One region of the Xanthobacter sp. AM11 genome, then DNA from elsewhere that is predicted to be linked to it. Evidence: predicted binding sites of a transcription regulator. Region 1 holds the regulator's gene; the other holds the start of a gene.
The links. Region 1 encodes PhoB, which activates phosphate uptake and scavenging genes when phosphate is short. Its sites were predicted from a motif close to TGTCATNNANCTGTCAT; they were not measured.
Positions count from the first base shown of each region.

Region 2: the regulator PhoB is predicted to act here: its motif matches at 3,490-3,506, upstream of ACI7BZ_RS20760 (PstS family phosphate ABC transporter substrate-binding protein).

Region 1 is NZ_JBLAOA010000001.1:1,341,570-1,348,751, reverse strand. It holds gene ACI7BZ_RS06335 (biosynthetic peptidoglycan transglycosylase) at 1-29, opposite strand, end outside; gene ACI7BZ_RS06330 (polyprenyl synthetase family protein) at 171-1,097, shown strand; gene ACI7BZ_RS06325 (flavin monoamine oxidase family protein) at 1,141-2,541, shown strand; gene phoB (phosphate regulon transcriptional regulator PhoB) at 2,592-3,293, opposite strand; gene phoU (phosphate signaling complex protein PhoU) at 3,332-4,060, opposite strand; gene pstB (phosphate ABC transporter ATP-binding protein PstB) at 4,080-4,904, opposite strand; gene pstA (phosphate ABC transporter permease PstA) at 4,983-5,816, opposite strand; gene pstC (phosphate ABC transporter permease subunit PstC) at 5,835-6,791, opposite strand; gene pstS (phosphate ABC transporter substrate-binding protein PstS) at 6,996-7,182, opposite strand, start outside.
Region 2 is NZ_JBLAOA010000001.1:4,523,812-4,530,993, reverse strand. It holds gene pstB (phosphate ABC transporter ATP-binding protein PstB) at 1-431, opposite strand, end outside; gene pstA (phosphate ABC transporter permease PstA) at 461-1,402, opposite strand; gene pstC (phosphate ABC transporter permease subunit PstC) at 1,407-2,258, opposite strand; gene ACI7BZ_RS20760 (PstS family phosphate ABC transporter substrate-binding protein) at 2,412-3,413, opposite strand; gene pstS (phosphate ABC transporter substrate-binding protein PstS) at 3,961-4,989, shown strand; gene ACI7BZ_RS20750 (metalloregulator ArsR/SmtB family transcription factor) at 5,037-5,924, shown strand; gene ACI7BZ_RS20745 (ArsJ-associated glyceraldehyde-3-phosphate dehydrogenase) at 6,015-7,055, shown strand; gene arsJ (organoarsenical effux MFS transporter ArsJ) at 7,055-7,182, shown strand, end outside.

The DNA of each region.
Region 1 (7,182 bases):
AGCACGATGCGCAGCACCACACGAACCATCCCCTGCCCTCCCCTGCAGCCGCACGAGCCCGGCACCCGGCGGCTTGACCTTCCACCCTGGTTGAGGCACCGCAATGGCCCCGTCAACGGCAGCGCGCCCGCGCCGTTGCGTTCTCTTCTCCTGCCGCCCGAGGTGCGAAGGTGACGCTTTCCCTGGCTGCCCGTCTCGACGCCGCAGCGACCGCCACTGAGGCCCGCCTCGCCCTCGCCCTCGCCGATGCCCCCCTCCCCGGCGAGCGGCTGCGGCCGGAACGGCTCATGGCCGCCATGCGCCACGGCGCCCTGGGCGGCGGCAAGCGGCTGCGGCCCTTCCTGGTACTGGAGAGCGCGGCGCTGTTTGCCGTCGCCCCCGAGGCCGCGGTGACGGCCGCCGCCGCCGTTGAATGCATCCATTGCTATTCGCTGATCCATGACGACCTGCCGGCCATGGACGATGACGACCTGCGCCGCGGCCGGCCCACCGTGCACAAGGCGTTCGACGAGGCCACCGCCATCCTGGCCGGGGACGGGCTATTGACCCTCGCCTTCGATCTCCTGGCCGGCAGCGATGCCCATGCGGACCCGGCGGCGCGCATCGCCCTGGTGCGGGCCCTGGCCCGCGCGGCGGGCATCGGCGGCATGGTGGGCGGGCAGATGCTGGACCTCGCCGCCGAAGGGCGGTTTTCGGGCGGCGCCCCGCTGGCCCTGGGGGAGGCCGCCATCCGCGACCTGCAGGCCATGAAGACCGGCGCCCTGCTCAGCGTTTCGGTGGAGGCCGGCGCCATCCTCGGCGGCGCGGACGCGCAGGCGCGGGCCGCGCTTTTCGCCTATGGCCGGGCGCTGGGTGCCGCTTTCCAGATCGCCGACGACATCCTCGACGTGGAGGGCACCGCCGAGGAGGTGGGCAAGAAGGTGGGGAAGGACGCCGCGGCGGGCAAGGCGACCCTGGTGTCCCGCCTGGGCCTCGACGCCGCGCGGGCCCTCCTGGCGAGCCTGGTGGACGATGCCGCCGCCGCCCTCACCCCCTTCGGCACGCGCGGCGCCCTGCTGGCGCAGGCGGCCCGGTTCGTGGCGGACCGGCGAAGCTGAACGGCGGCCGGCGGCGCAGGCCCGGTGCAGCACGGGCGGATTCATGGCCCGGACGATTGAGCCGGAGCCGATCCCGCACTACCGTTCCCCCGTGACCGACCCGCGCCATACCCCCCTCACCCGCCGCCGCCTGCTCGCGCGCGGCGCGGCCCTCGCCACCCTGCCCTTCGGCGCCGCCGCTGCGCTGGGGCAGCAGAGCGAGGCCGACGTCATCATCATCGGCGCCGGAACGGCGGGCATCTCCGCGGCGCGGCGGGTGGCGGAGGCCGGGCGCAGCTATGCCCTGCTTGAAGCCTCCGCCCATGTGGGCGGGCGCACGGTCACCGACACCGCGGTGTTTGGCGTTCCATTCGACATGGGCGCCACGCGCCTTTACCTGCCGGCGGCGCGGCCCATGGCGGCGTTCGGGCGGGCCGATGGGCTCGACATTCATCGGGCGCCCCAGGGCGGCAGGCTCTATCAAAGCGGGCGAGAGGCCAGCGACAGCGACTATGAGGACTTCATCGCCACCGTCCGCCGGGCGGAGCGGGCCATCGGCGCCGCCGGGGATGCGGGACGGGACCTGCCCGCCTCCCGGGTGCTGCCGGATCTTGGACCATGGTCGGCGAGCGCGCGCTTCGTGGTGGGTCCGCTCGCCTGCGCCAAGGGGCTCGGCCAGGTGTCCACTGTGGATGCCTCCCGGGCGGAGGAGCGCGACGGCGAGGAGGTGTGCCGGCAGGGCGTGGGAACGCTGGTGACCCGGCTGGCCCGGCCCCTCACCGTCCGGCTGGAGACGGTGGCCCGCTCGGTGGATCTGGGCGGACGGCTGGTGGCGGTGCAGACCAACCGGGGCACCGTGCTGGGCCGGGTGGTCATCCTCGCCGTGCCGCCGAGCCTGCTGGCGGCCGGCAAGCTGCGCGTGCTCCCCGGCCTGCCCCAGCGCTACCGCACGGCCATCGAGAAGATCACCCTCGGCGCCTATGATCACATCGCCTTCCAGCTGCCGCGCAACCCGCTCGGGCTTTCGCCGGACGAAATGATCTATTTCAAGCTGGAGGGAACCAACGCCTATGCCCTGCGGGCGCGCATCGGCGGCGGCGACCTGCATATGCTCGAAGTGGCAGGCGACACGGCGGCAGGCCTTGCCGAAGCGCCGGCCGAGGCGGCAACCGCCTTCCTCAAGGAAGCGCTGACCCGCGAGTTCGGGGCGGACATGGCGGCCCGGATCGGCCGGGTGCACGCCACTCGCTGGACCCGGGAGCCGTTCGCGCTGGGCGCCTTCTCCTGCGCTTTGCCGGGGTTCGGCAACATGCGCCGGGCGTTCACGGAGGTGGTGAGTGGCCGGCTTCTGTTCGCCGGCGAACATGCCCACGAAACCCTCTGGGGAACAGTGGGCGGCGCCTGGGTGGCCGGAGAGCGGGCGGCGCGGCAGGCGCTGGGCATCCTCGCCGGCCGCTCGGGCTGATCGGCCGCGCCGGAGCCCGCCACCGGGCGACGCCGCCCGGGCGCGCCCGCTCAATGGGCGCGGGCGAACATCTCGTTGAAGGAATAGCCGGCACCGCGCACGGTGCGGATGGGATCGGACTGGCGGCCGCGATTGATGGCCTTGCGCAGGCGGCCCACATGCACATCCACGGTGCGCTCGTCGATATAGACGTCCTGGCCCCACACGCCGTCCAGCAGCTGTTCCCGGGAGAAGACGCGGCCAGGGCTCTGCATGAGGAATTCCAGGAGGCGGAATTCGGTGGGACCCAGATGCACCTCGCGGCCGGCGCGGTGCACGCGGTGGGTCTCGCGGTCCAGCTCGATGTCGCCGGCCCGCAGCAGGGTGGCCACATGCTCCGGCTTGGCCCGACGCAGCAGGGCCCGCACCCGGGCGAGCAGCTCGGGCACGGAGAAGGGCTTCACCACATAATCGTCCGCGCCGGTGGCGAGACCGCGCACCCGCTCCGTCTCCTCGCCACGGGCGGTGAGCATGATGACCGGCAGGCGCTCGGTCTCCGGGCGTGTGCGCAGGCGCCGGCACAGCTCGATGCCTGAAAGGCCCGGCAGCATCCAGTCGAGGATCACGAGATCCGGCACGCTTTCGCGCAACCGGGTCTCGGCCTCGTCCCCGCGGCCGACGCTTTCGACGCCGTAGCCTTCCGACTCCAGATTGTAACGGAGCAGAAGGGTGAGCGGCTCCTCATCCTCGACGATCAGAATACGCGCCGGCACAGTCCCTCACCCGCTTTCGCCTGCTGTCCGCCAGGGCCTCAGCCCTGAACGGTACGCCCAGGAAATGCCAGGGTGGTCTCGCTGGAGGCATCCGCCTTGGGGCGGCTCTCCGGCAACACCTGACCCGTGACCATGTAATAGACGATCTCCGCAATGTTGGTCGCGTGGTCGCCGATGCGTTCGATGTTCTTGGCACAGAACAGCAGGTGCGTGCACACGGAGATGTTGCGCGGGTCCTCCATCATGTAGGTGAGGAGCTCGCGGAACAGGGACGTGTACATGGTGTCGATGGCGCCGTCGCGCCCCCACACTTCCAGCGCCTTCGCCTCGTTGCGGGCGGCATAGGCGTCCAGCACTTCCTTCATCTGCTCGAGCACCAGCTCGGCGATATGCTCCACGCCGCGCACCAGCTTGTGGGGGTGGTATTCGCCCTCGATGGCGATGACCCGCTTGCCGACATTCTTGGCGAGGTCGCCGATGCGCTCCAAATCGTTGGCCACGCGGATGGCGGCCACGATCTCGCGCAGGTCGTTGGCCACCGGCTGGCGCTTGGCGATGACGAGGATGGCGCGCTCCTCGATGTCGCGCTGCGCCTGGTCCACGGTGGCGTCCAGAAGGACCACCTTCTGGGCAAGGGCGCCGTCGCGGCGGATGAGGGCGGTCACCGAGTCGCTGACCAGGCGCTCGGCCTGGCCGCCCATTTCGACCACCTTGCGGCCGATTTCCTTCAGCTCCACATCGAAGGACGATACGGTATGCTCCGGCATCTCAGGATCCTTCCAGGGCTCAGCCGAAGCGGCCGGTGATGTAATCGCGGGTCTTGATCTCCTTCGGATTGGTGAAGATCACGTCCGAGGGGGCCACTTCGATCAGCTCGCCCAGATAGAAGAAGGCGGTGATGTCGGCGCAGCGTGCTGCCTGCTGCATGTTGTGGGTCACGATGACGATGGTGAATTCCTGCTTCAGCTCGTCGATCAGGTCTTCGATCTTCGAGGTGGAGATGGGATCGAGGGCCGAGGTGGGCTCGTCCAGCAGGATCACTTCCGGCTTCACCGCGATGGTGCGGGCGATGCACAGGCGCTGCTGCTGGCCGCCGGACATGCCGAGGGCGGAGGTGTGCAGGCGGTCCTTGGTCTCGTCCCAGATGGCGGCCTTGCGCAGGCACCATTCCACCCGCTCGTCCATCTGCGCCTTGGAAAGCCGCTCGTGCAGCTTCACGCCGAAGGCGATGTTGTCATAGATGGTCATGGGGAAGGGGGTGGGCTTCTGAAACACCATGCCGATGCGCGTGCGCACGATGGTGGGGTCCAGCTCCTTGCCGACGATGTTCACGCCGTCGAACAGCACCGCGCCTTCCGCGCGCTGGCCCGGGTAGAGGTCGTACATGCGGTTGAACACGCGCAGCAGCGTGGACTTGCCGCAGCCCGACGGGCCGATCATGGCGGTGACCCGCTTCTCCGGAATATCGAAATTGATGTTCCGGAGCGCGTGGTTGGTGCCGTAATAGAACTGGAGGTTGTCCACCTTGATCTTGGACGGAGCCTGCACCGCATCCGGCTTCGCGGCCACGGACGAGGCGATGTTGAAGGTGGGATCGACGGCTGAAGTCATCTGAGCCTCACTTGGGAGGTTGAGTTCCGGGGCGTTGGCCGCCGGGCGCGCCGGCGGCGGTTTATTCAGTCGGAACGCCTAGTTGCTACGCGCCAGGAAGAGGCGGGAGGCGACGTTGAGCACAAGCACGCCCACGGTGATGAGCAGCGCGCCGGCCCAGGCAAGGGAAACCCAGTCGTCGAACGGGCTTCCGGCGAACTGGTAGATGGCGATGGGCAGGCTCGCCATCGGCTTCGACAGGTCAACCGAGAAGGCGTTGTTGCCGAGCGAGGTGAACAGCAGGGGCGCCGTCTCGCCGGCCGCGCGGGCGATGGCCAAGAGGATGCCGGTGACGATGCCGGCCCGGGCGGCGCGCCAGGTGATGAACATCACCACCTTCCACTGGGGGGCGCCGAGGGCGAAAGCCGCCTCGCGCAGGCCCACCGGCACCAGGTTCAGCATGTCCTCGGTGGTGCGCACCACCACCGGGATCACCAGGATCGCCAGCGCCAGGGAGCCCGCCCAGCCGGAGAAGCCGCCCAGCGGCACCACCAGCAGGGTGTAGATGAACAGGCCCACCAGGATGGACGGCGCCGACAAGAGGATGTCGTTCACGAAGCGCGCGGCCGCGCCGATCTTCGTACCCTTGCCGTTCTCGGCCAGGAAGGTGCCGCAGAAGATGCCGATGGGACCGCCGATGGCCATGGCGATGGCGATCTGGATCAGCGAGCCGACGATGGCGTTCAACAGGCCGCCATTCTGGCCCGGCGGCTTGGTGACCTCGGTGAAGACATTGAGCCCCAGGGCCGGAAGCCCGCGGGACAGGAGCGTCCACAGGATCCAGCCGAGCAGGAAGATGGCCAGGACGGCGAAGCCGACGGAAACCGCCTTGATGGTGGTGTCCTTGGCGCGGCGGGCAGCGAGAGAAGCCATGGTTTCCTTCCCCCCGGATCAGTCGAGGCGCGAGCGCACGAGCGCCCGGGACAGGGCCAGCACGATGAACGAGATGACGAAGAGAATGAAGCCGAGCTGCAGCAGCGAGGTCAGCTTCAGCGAGCCGATGGGCGCCTCGGGGAATTCGTTGGCGATGGTGGAGGCGATGGTGGCGCCCGGCGCGAACAAAGAGGCCGAAAGGCGCGTGGCATTGCCGATCACGAAGGTCACCGCCATGGTCTCGCCCAGCGCGCGGCCGAGGCCCAGCATCACCGCACCCACCATGGCCGTGCGGCCGTAGGGGATGGAGACGTTCTTGTAGACCTCATAGGTGGTGCCGCCGACGCCGTAGGCGGATTCCTTGAGCATGGGAGGCACCGATTCCAGCGTCTCCACGAACATGGCCGTGATGAAGGGCAGGATCATCACCGCCAGGATGAGGCCGGCGGTGAGCATGCCCGAGCCCAGGGGCGGACCGGCGAAGAGCAGGCCGATGATCGGCAGGTTGCCCAGCGTGTCGATCAGCGGGGGCTGCACATAGGCCGCCATGAGCGGGACGATGACGAAGAAGCCCCACATGCCGTAGATGATGGACGGCACGGCGGCGAGAAGCTGGATGGCCACGCCGATGGGCCGCTTCAGCGGCGGCGGAGCGATCTCGGTGAGGAAGAAGGCGATGCCGAAGGACAAGGGCAGGGCCACCACCACCGCGATGATGGCGCTGAACAGCGTGCCGTAGATCATCACGAGGGCGCCGAAATTCTCGGTCACCGGGTTCCACGTGGCGGTCCAGATGAAATCGAGGCCGAAATGCTGCAGGGCCGGCAGGCCGCCCTGGAACAGCTCGGCGATGATGAGGCCGAGAAGCACGAGAACGAAGATGCCGCTGGCCCAGAGCAGGCCCACGAAGATGGGGTCGGAAACCGCGCCGGTTCCCTTCGCCTTGCTGATGGGCTGGACCGTGCCAGACCGCATGCTCTCCACCGTAGCGTCCATCGGATGCTTGTCCCCCGCGAGCCGCACAGGCGGCGTGATCTGCAAGACGTTGCGCACAGCGGATCGACGCCGCGCGAGATGTTCACCCTTTCGGCTGGAGCCGCAACCCCCTCCAGGAATGAGGCGGCTCCACCCGGAAGAGCATCGCCCTCCGTAGGGAGGGCGATGCGTAGCAATCCAGGATCAGAGGACGGGCTTGCCGTCCGGACCCAGAACTTCCTTCTTGAAGGCTTCCTCAACCTGCTTCACGACCGACGCGGGAAGCGGGATGTAGTGCATCTTCTCGGCGATCTCGGCGCCTTCCTTGGTGTAGGCCCAGGAGAAGAACTTCATGGTCTCGCGAGAAGCCTCGATGTTCTTCGGGTCCTTC
Region 2 (7,182 bases), 3.2 Mb from region 1:
GCTTCCACCCGCCCCGCCACCTCCGATCGGTTGCGGATGCCACGGATGTAGAGGCCCGCCGCCACATTCTCATAGACCGATTTCGGAAACGGATTGGGCTTCTGGAACACCATGCCGATGCGCAGGCGCGCAAGCATGGGGTCCACCTCCGCCGCGACGATGTTGACCCCCTCCGGATAGAGGATGATCTCGCCCTCGTACCGGTTGCCCGGATAGAGATCGTGCATGCGGTTGAAGCAGCGCAGGAGCGTGGACTTGCCGCAGCCCGACGGGCCGATGAGGGCGGTGACCTTGCCCTCGACGATGGGAAGCTCAACCGCCTTGAGCGCCTGGTTGTCGCCGTAGAAGAAATCGAGCTTGCGAACGGCGGCGCGCAGCGGCACGGGTGCCTTACCGGCCATGGCGTCCAATGCGGGGGTCACGGCGGTCATCTCATTCTCCGAATGGCCGGGCTGCAGCATCAGCGCATGCTCCGGCGGATCTTGTAGCGCAGCCAGATGGCGACGGCGTTCATCAGCAGCGTCATGGCGAGCAGGATGAGGCCGGTTGCCGCCGCGTTCACGTGGAACGCCGCCTGGGGACGTGAAACCCAGTTGAACATCTGGATCGGCATCACCGTGAACGGCGAGTTGAGCCAGTCGAAATTGATGAACGGAAAGGTCTCCTGAAGCGGCGGCGGCGGCAGGAAGGCGATGAAGGTGAGGGCGCCGATCGTGATGATGGGCGCGGTTTCGCCGATGGCCCGCGACATGCCGACGATGGCGCCGGTGAGGATGCCGGGGCGCGCGGTGGGCAGGATGTAGCCGCTCACCGTCTGCCACTTGTCGGCACCGAGCGCATAGGCGCCCTCGCGGACTTCGAGCGGGATGGAGCGTACCGCCTCGCGTGTGGCGACGATGATGATGGGCAGGATGAGCAGCGCCAGCGTCATGCCCGCCACGAGGATGGTCTGACCCATGGCGAAGCTCTGCACGAACAGGCCGAGGGCCAGCAGGCCGTAAATGATGGAGGGCACGCCGGCGAGATTGGTGACGTTGATCTCGATGAGATGGGTCATCCAGTTGCGCGGCGCATACTCCTCAAGATAGAGGCCTGCGGCGACGCCGAGCGGCACCGCGAGCACGGTCGTGACGATCATCACCAGTGCGGTGCCGACCCAGGCGGACAGGATGCCCGCATCCGCCGCGCGCCGGGAGGGAAAGCGGGTGAGGAAATCAAGATCGATGCGCCCGAGCCCATCCACCATGAAGTCGATGATGAGCGACAGCAGCACGATCATGGTGAGGATGAGGACGCCCAGGCCGAGGAGCGCGAAATTGCGGTCCGAGCGATGCGCCCGGGTGACGATCTCGGCGTCCGAGAAGCGGCGGGAGGGTTGAGCGGCGAGCGGCTTCACGGCCATCCCCTCAATAGACTTCGCGGTACTTCTGGCGCAGCCAGAAGGCGAGGATGTTGAAGACAAAGGTCATGAGGAACAGCGTCATGCCCGCGGCGAAAATGGTGAGATAGGCGATGGAGCCGTGCGGCACGTCGCCGAGGCTGATCTGGACGATGTAAGCGGTGATGGTGGCGGCGCCCTCCAGCGGGTTGAGGGCGAGCTTGGCCTGCTGGCCGGCGGCGATGGCCACCACCATGGTCTCGCCCACCGCCCGCGACATGCCGAGGATGTAGGCCGCCGTTACCCCGGAGAAGGCACCGGGGATCACCACCCGCGTCGCCGTCTGGAGCCGCGTGAAGCCGAGCGCGTAGGCGCCCTCCCTCAGCTCCGCAGGAACGGCGCGCATGGCGTCCTCGCTTACGGAAACGATGTAGGGCAGGATCATGATGCCCATGACGATGCCGGGCACGAGCAGGTTGAAGCTGGCGAGCCCCGGAATGAAGATCTGGAAGATGGGCGTGAGGAACAGGAGCGCGAAATAGCCGAAGGCCACGGTGGGCACGCCGGCGATCAGCTCAAGGAACGGCTTGATGGCCTCGCGCACCTGCGGCCGGGCGAATTCCGACAGGTAGATGGCGAGCACGGTCCCCGCCGGGATGGCCACGAGAAGCGCAATGAGCGAACTCATCAAGGTGCCGGACACCAGGGTCATGATGCCGAAGTGCTTGTCCTGGAACACCGGCGTCCATTGCGTGTCGGTCAGGAAGTCGATGATCGACACCTGGGCGAAGAATTTCACGCTTTCGGACAAGAGAACGTAGACGATGCCCCCCGTCACGAGAACCGATACGGCGGCGCTGAGGAAGAGGACGACCCGCATGGTGCGGTCCACCACCCGGCGGCGGGCCAGGAAGGCCGGAGAGACCGTCAGGCCCCGCTGGCCCGTTCTTGAGACTGGAGATACCGCTGCGACCACGACCAACCCTCACCTAGATGGAGGGAGGCGCCGGAGCGCCTCCCTCTGGATCAGACCTCAGTAGACGAGCTTTTCCTTCAGGAGATCCTCGACCGACACGCCGACCTTGGAGCCGGTGAAGCCGGTGCCGATCTCACGCTTCCTGAAGCGCTCCTGGAACGCCTTCAGGGCCGCCTCGGGAAGCGGCACGTAGCCCACTTCCTTGACCAGTTCGACCGCGTTCTTGGGGTCCTGGTAGAACTCCACGAACTTCGCCACCTCGGGGCGGGTGTCCGCCGACTTCTTGTTCACATAGATGAAGATGGGGCGGGACAGGGGCTGGTACTTGCCGGTGCGGGCGTTCTCCACCGAGGGCTCCACGGCGGGGGCGGCATCGTTGAGCTTGATCTTCACGGCCTTCAGCTTGCCGTGGTTCTCCTCGTAATAGACGAGGCCGAAGAAGCCGAGGGCGTTCTGATCGCCGGCGACGCCCTGCACGAGCACGTTGTCGTCCTCGGAGGCGGTGAAGTCGCCGCGGCTCGAGTGTTCCTTGCCGACGATGGCGGCAGTGAAATAGTCATACGTGCCGGAATCGACGCCCGCGCCGTAGAGCACCAGAGGACGATCAGGGAAGCTGTCGCGCACCTGCTTCCAATTGGTGATCTTGCCCTGGGCCTCAGGCTCCCAGATCTTCTTCAGGTCCGCCACGGTCATTTCGCTCGCCCAGCTGTTGGACGGATGGATGACGACGGTGAGCGCGTCGAGCGCCACGGGCAGCTCGATATATTCGATGCCGGCTTCCTTGCAGGCCTTCTGCTCGCTCGCGGTGATCGGCCGCGAGGCGTTGGAGATGTCGGTCTCGCCGCGGCAGAACTTCTTGAAGCCGCCGCCCGTGCCGCCGATGCCGACAGTCACCTTGATATCCTTGTTCTGCTTCTGGAACTCTTCGGCCATGGCCTCGGTCACGGGAAACACCGTGGACGAGCCGTCGGCCTTGACCAGAGCCTGGGCGGCAGCGCCGTTGAAGGCTGCGCCGGTAGCGAGCAGCGCGAAAGCGCTCGCGAGAGTGATGATCTTCATGAGGTTGCCGTCTCCCTGGACAATGTCGCCAGGGCTCTCGACGCTCGCCTGGCCTTACGGACTCTAAGCAATTTAGACAACAACTTTATGACAGAATCGTATATTTGAATCGAATTGTCATGTTGAGAAGGTTTTAATGTAATTGATTGCCGCTTTTATTCATGTATTTATGACCTATATTTCGGCCACATCGCGCCACAATATGGCTGCACCTGAAATCTATAATCCATCTTGCAAGGCAATAATCCGATACATCGGAGACCTGCGCGACCATTTACTCTTCGTAGTCGGCCCGGATATTCCATAATTAATACAATTTGGCGGCGACACATCCCGATCGAGGGAGGGCGTTTACGCTATTTTAATTCGATAGGTATCGACATAACGATAGCAATACTTGCCGTATCGGAATGCTCAGGAAGGTGCGCGTCATACCAATGTCATGTGATGCATATAGCGATCTGTCCACGCCTATCGACATTTTAGCTTATGGCGGCGATGATCAGAATCTCGCCCCATATCGAAGGGCGACAGGGGGAGGCCAGCCGTGAACCGCATTCTTGCCTTGACTGCCGCAGTTGCACTTGCGGCCCTGACCACACTCTCGCCCGCCGCGCATGCGGCCGAGGTGCGGGGCGCGGGCTCCACCTTTGCCTATCCCATCATCTGGAAGTGGGCTGAAGGCTTTCGCGAGCGCACGGGAACCCTTGTGGGATACCAGTCGGTCGGCTCGTCGGCCGGCGTCAACCGCATCAAGGACGGCGTGGTGGATTTCGGCGCCTCCGACAAGCCGCTGAAGCCGGAAGATCTGGAGAAATACGGCCTCGGCCAGTTCCCCATCGTGTTCGGCGGCGTCGTGCCGGTGTTCAATGTGGAGGGCGTCGGCCCCGGCCAGCTGCGCTTCACCGGCGCGCTTCTCGCCGACATCTATCTTGGCAAGGTCGCGACCTGGTCCGACCCCGCCATCAAGGCCCTCAATCCCGACATCAAGCTGCCCGACGCCAAGATCGTGGTGGTGCACCGTTCCGACGGATCGGGGACCACCTTCAACTGGGTGTCCTACCTCGCCAAGGCGAGCCCGGAATGGAAGCAGCAGGTCGGGGAGGGCAGCGCGGTCGCCTGGCCGACGGGAACGGGCGCTCGGGGCAACGAGGGCGTTGCGACCGAGGTCAAGCGCGTCAAAAACGCCATCGGCTATGTTGAATTCACCTACGTGGTGCAGGCCAAGCTCGCCTATGGCCTGGTGCAGAACCGCGCCGGCAAGTTCATCACGCCGAGCGCGGCGTCGTTTCAGGCCGCGGCCTTGAGCTTCGACTGGACCGCGGCGAAGGATTTCTTCGTGATCATCAACGATTCCGCCGCCGAGGATGCCTATCCCATCGCCGCCACCACCTTCGCCATCATGTACAAGGAGCCCAGGGTCCCGGCCAACAGCAGCGCGGCCTTCGAGTTCTGGCGCTTCGCCCTTGGCGAGGGCGAGAAATATGCGTCCCAGCTGGGCTATGTTCCCCTGCCGCCGGCGCTGGTCCAGCAGGTGAAGGACTATTGGGCGAAGACCTTCAAGGGCGGCTCCTGAGCGCCCGGGCGGAATGTCCGGGGGAAAGATTGCGACAGCGAGGCGAGATGAACGAGACGAAGCTGAACGCAGACGAGGCCACGCGGATCTTCGATGCGCTGTCGCAGGTCACGCGCCTGGAGACCTTCCGGCTTCTGCTGCGCTATGTGCCCTACGGACTGCCGGCCGGCGACATCGCCCGTCTGCTGGCGGTGCCGCACAACACCATGTCCACCCATCTCGCCGTGCTGGAGCGCGCCGGCCTCGTCTCGGCACGGCGGGAAGGCCGCTCCATCCTCTATGCCGTCACCCTCTCGCTCGCCGGTCCGCTCTTCGCCCAGCTGATGGGGGATATGGGCTTTGCCGTGTCGCAGCGGCGCGGCACCGGTGCGCTCGCCTTTCCCCAGCTTCGGCCCGCAGCCGCGAATGATCGCGTCTACAACGTACTGCTGGTCTGCTCGGCCAACTCGGCGCGCTCGCTCATCGCCGAGGCGCTGCTGAACCGCGAGGGGCGCGGCCGCTTTCGGGCCTATTCGGCCGGCAGCCGGCCGAAGCGCAAGCCGCACCCCCTGGCGCTCGATCTGATGGCCGCGCTCGGCTACGACACGGGGCCCCTCGCCTCCAAGAGCTGGGACAGCTTCGCAGGGCCGGACGCGCCACGGATGGATTTCGTCATCACCACCTGCGACGCTGCGGCGGGCGAAATCTGCCCCGCTTTCCCCGGTCATCCGCTCCAGGCCCATTGGGGCCTGCCGGACCCCCTGGCGGTGAAGGGAACCGAGGCGGAGCAGAAGGCGGCCTTCCTTGCCACCTATCGCCGGCTCGCCGGGCGTATCTCCGCCTTCGTCAACCTGCCGTTCGAGCAGCTTGACCTTGCTTCGCTGAAAGAACGCATCGGCGAGATCGGGAAGATGGAAGGTGCAACGGACCTCACGCTTTTCGGGCGGGCCGCGTGAGGTGGGGAGCCGCCGCCGGACCTCCGCGGGCCTGAAGCCATCGCGCCGAGGCCGCCCCCCTTTTCGAAGATCACAAGGAATGACGGTGCCATGAGAGTAGGGATCAACGGCCTCGGCCGCATCGGACGGCTGTCGCTGCGCGCAGCCATGGGGGCGGCGCAGCGCCCGGACAACGACCCGCGCGGCGGCAACCGGCTCGACATCGTGCATCTCAACGAGATCAAGGGTGGTGCCGAAGCCTGCGCCCACCTGCTGGAATTCGACAGCGTGCAGGGCCGCTGGCGCGCGCCCATCTCCCACGATGAGGCGAGCGTGCGCATCGGTGAGAAGGCCATGTCGTTCTCGTCCCATGCCAAGCCGGAAGACATTCCCTGGGGCGACCTCGGGGTGGACGTGGTGCTGGAATCCACCGGCAAGTTCCTCACGCCGCAGGTGCTTGAAGGCCATCTGAAGCGCGGCGCCAAGCGGGTCATCGTCGCAGCCCCGGTGAAGGACCCGTCCGTCCTCAACGTGGTGGTGGGGGTGAATGAGCACCTTTACGACCGCGGGATGCATCCCATCGTCACCGCCGCCTCCTGCACTACAAACTGCCTGGCCCCGGTGGTGAAGGTGGTGCACGAGGCCATCGGCATCCGCCACGGCCAGATCACCACCATCCATGATCCCACCAACACCAACGTGGTGGTGGATGCGCCCCACAAGGACCTGCGCCGCGCGCGCTCGGCCATGCTCTCGCTGCAGCCCACCACCACCGGCAGCGCCACTGCCATCGCCCTCATCTATCCCGAGCTGAAGGGCAAGCTGAACGGCCATGCGGTGCGCGCCCCCGTGCTCAACGCCTCGCTCACCGACTGCGTGTTCGAGCTGAACCGCGAGACCACCGCACAGGAGGTGAACGCCCTGTTCGCCGAGGCCGCGAACGGATCGCTCAACGGCATCCTCGGCTTCGAGCCGCGCCCGCTGGTGTCGGCCGACTATGCCCGCGACACCCGCTCCGCCATCGTGGACGGGCCGTCCACCCTCGTCACCGACGGCACCCTGCTGAAGGTCTATGCCTGGTACGACAACGAGATGGGCTATGCCTGCCGCATGGTGGACCTCGCCTGCCATCTCGAACAGGCGGGACTGTGATGGCGGCGGCTTCTTCCTCCGCGGGCCTGCGCAACTATGCCATCGTCACGGCGGCCTATTGGGGCTTCACGCTGACCGACGGCGCCTTGCGCATGCTGGTGCTGTTCACCTTCTTCAAGCTCGGCTA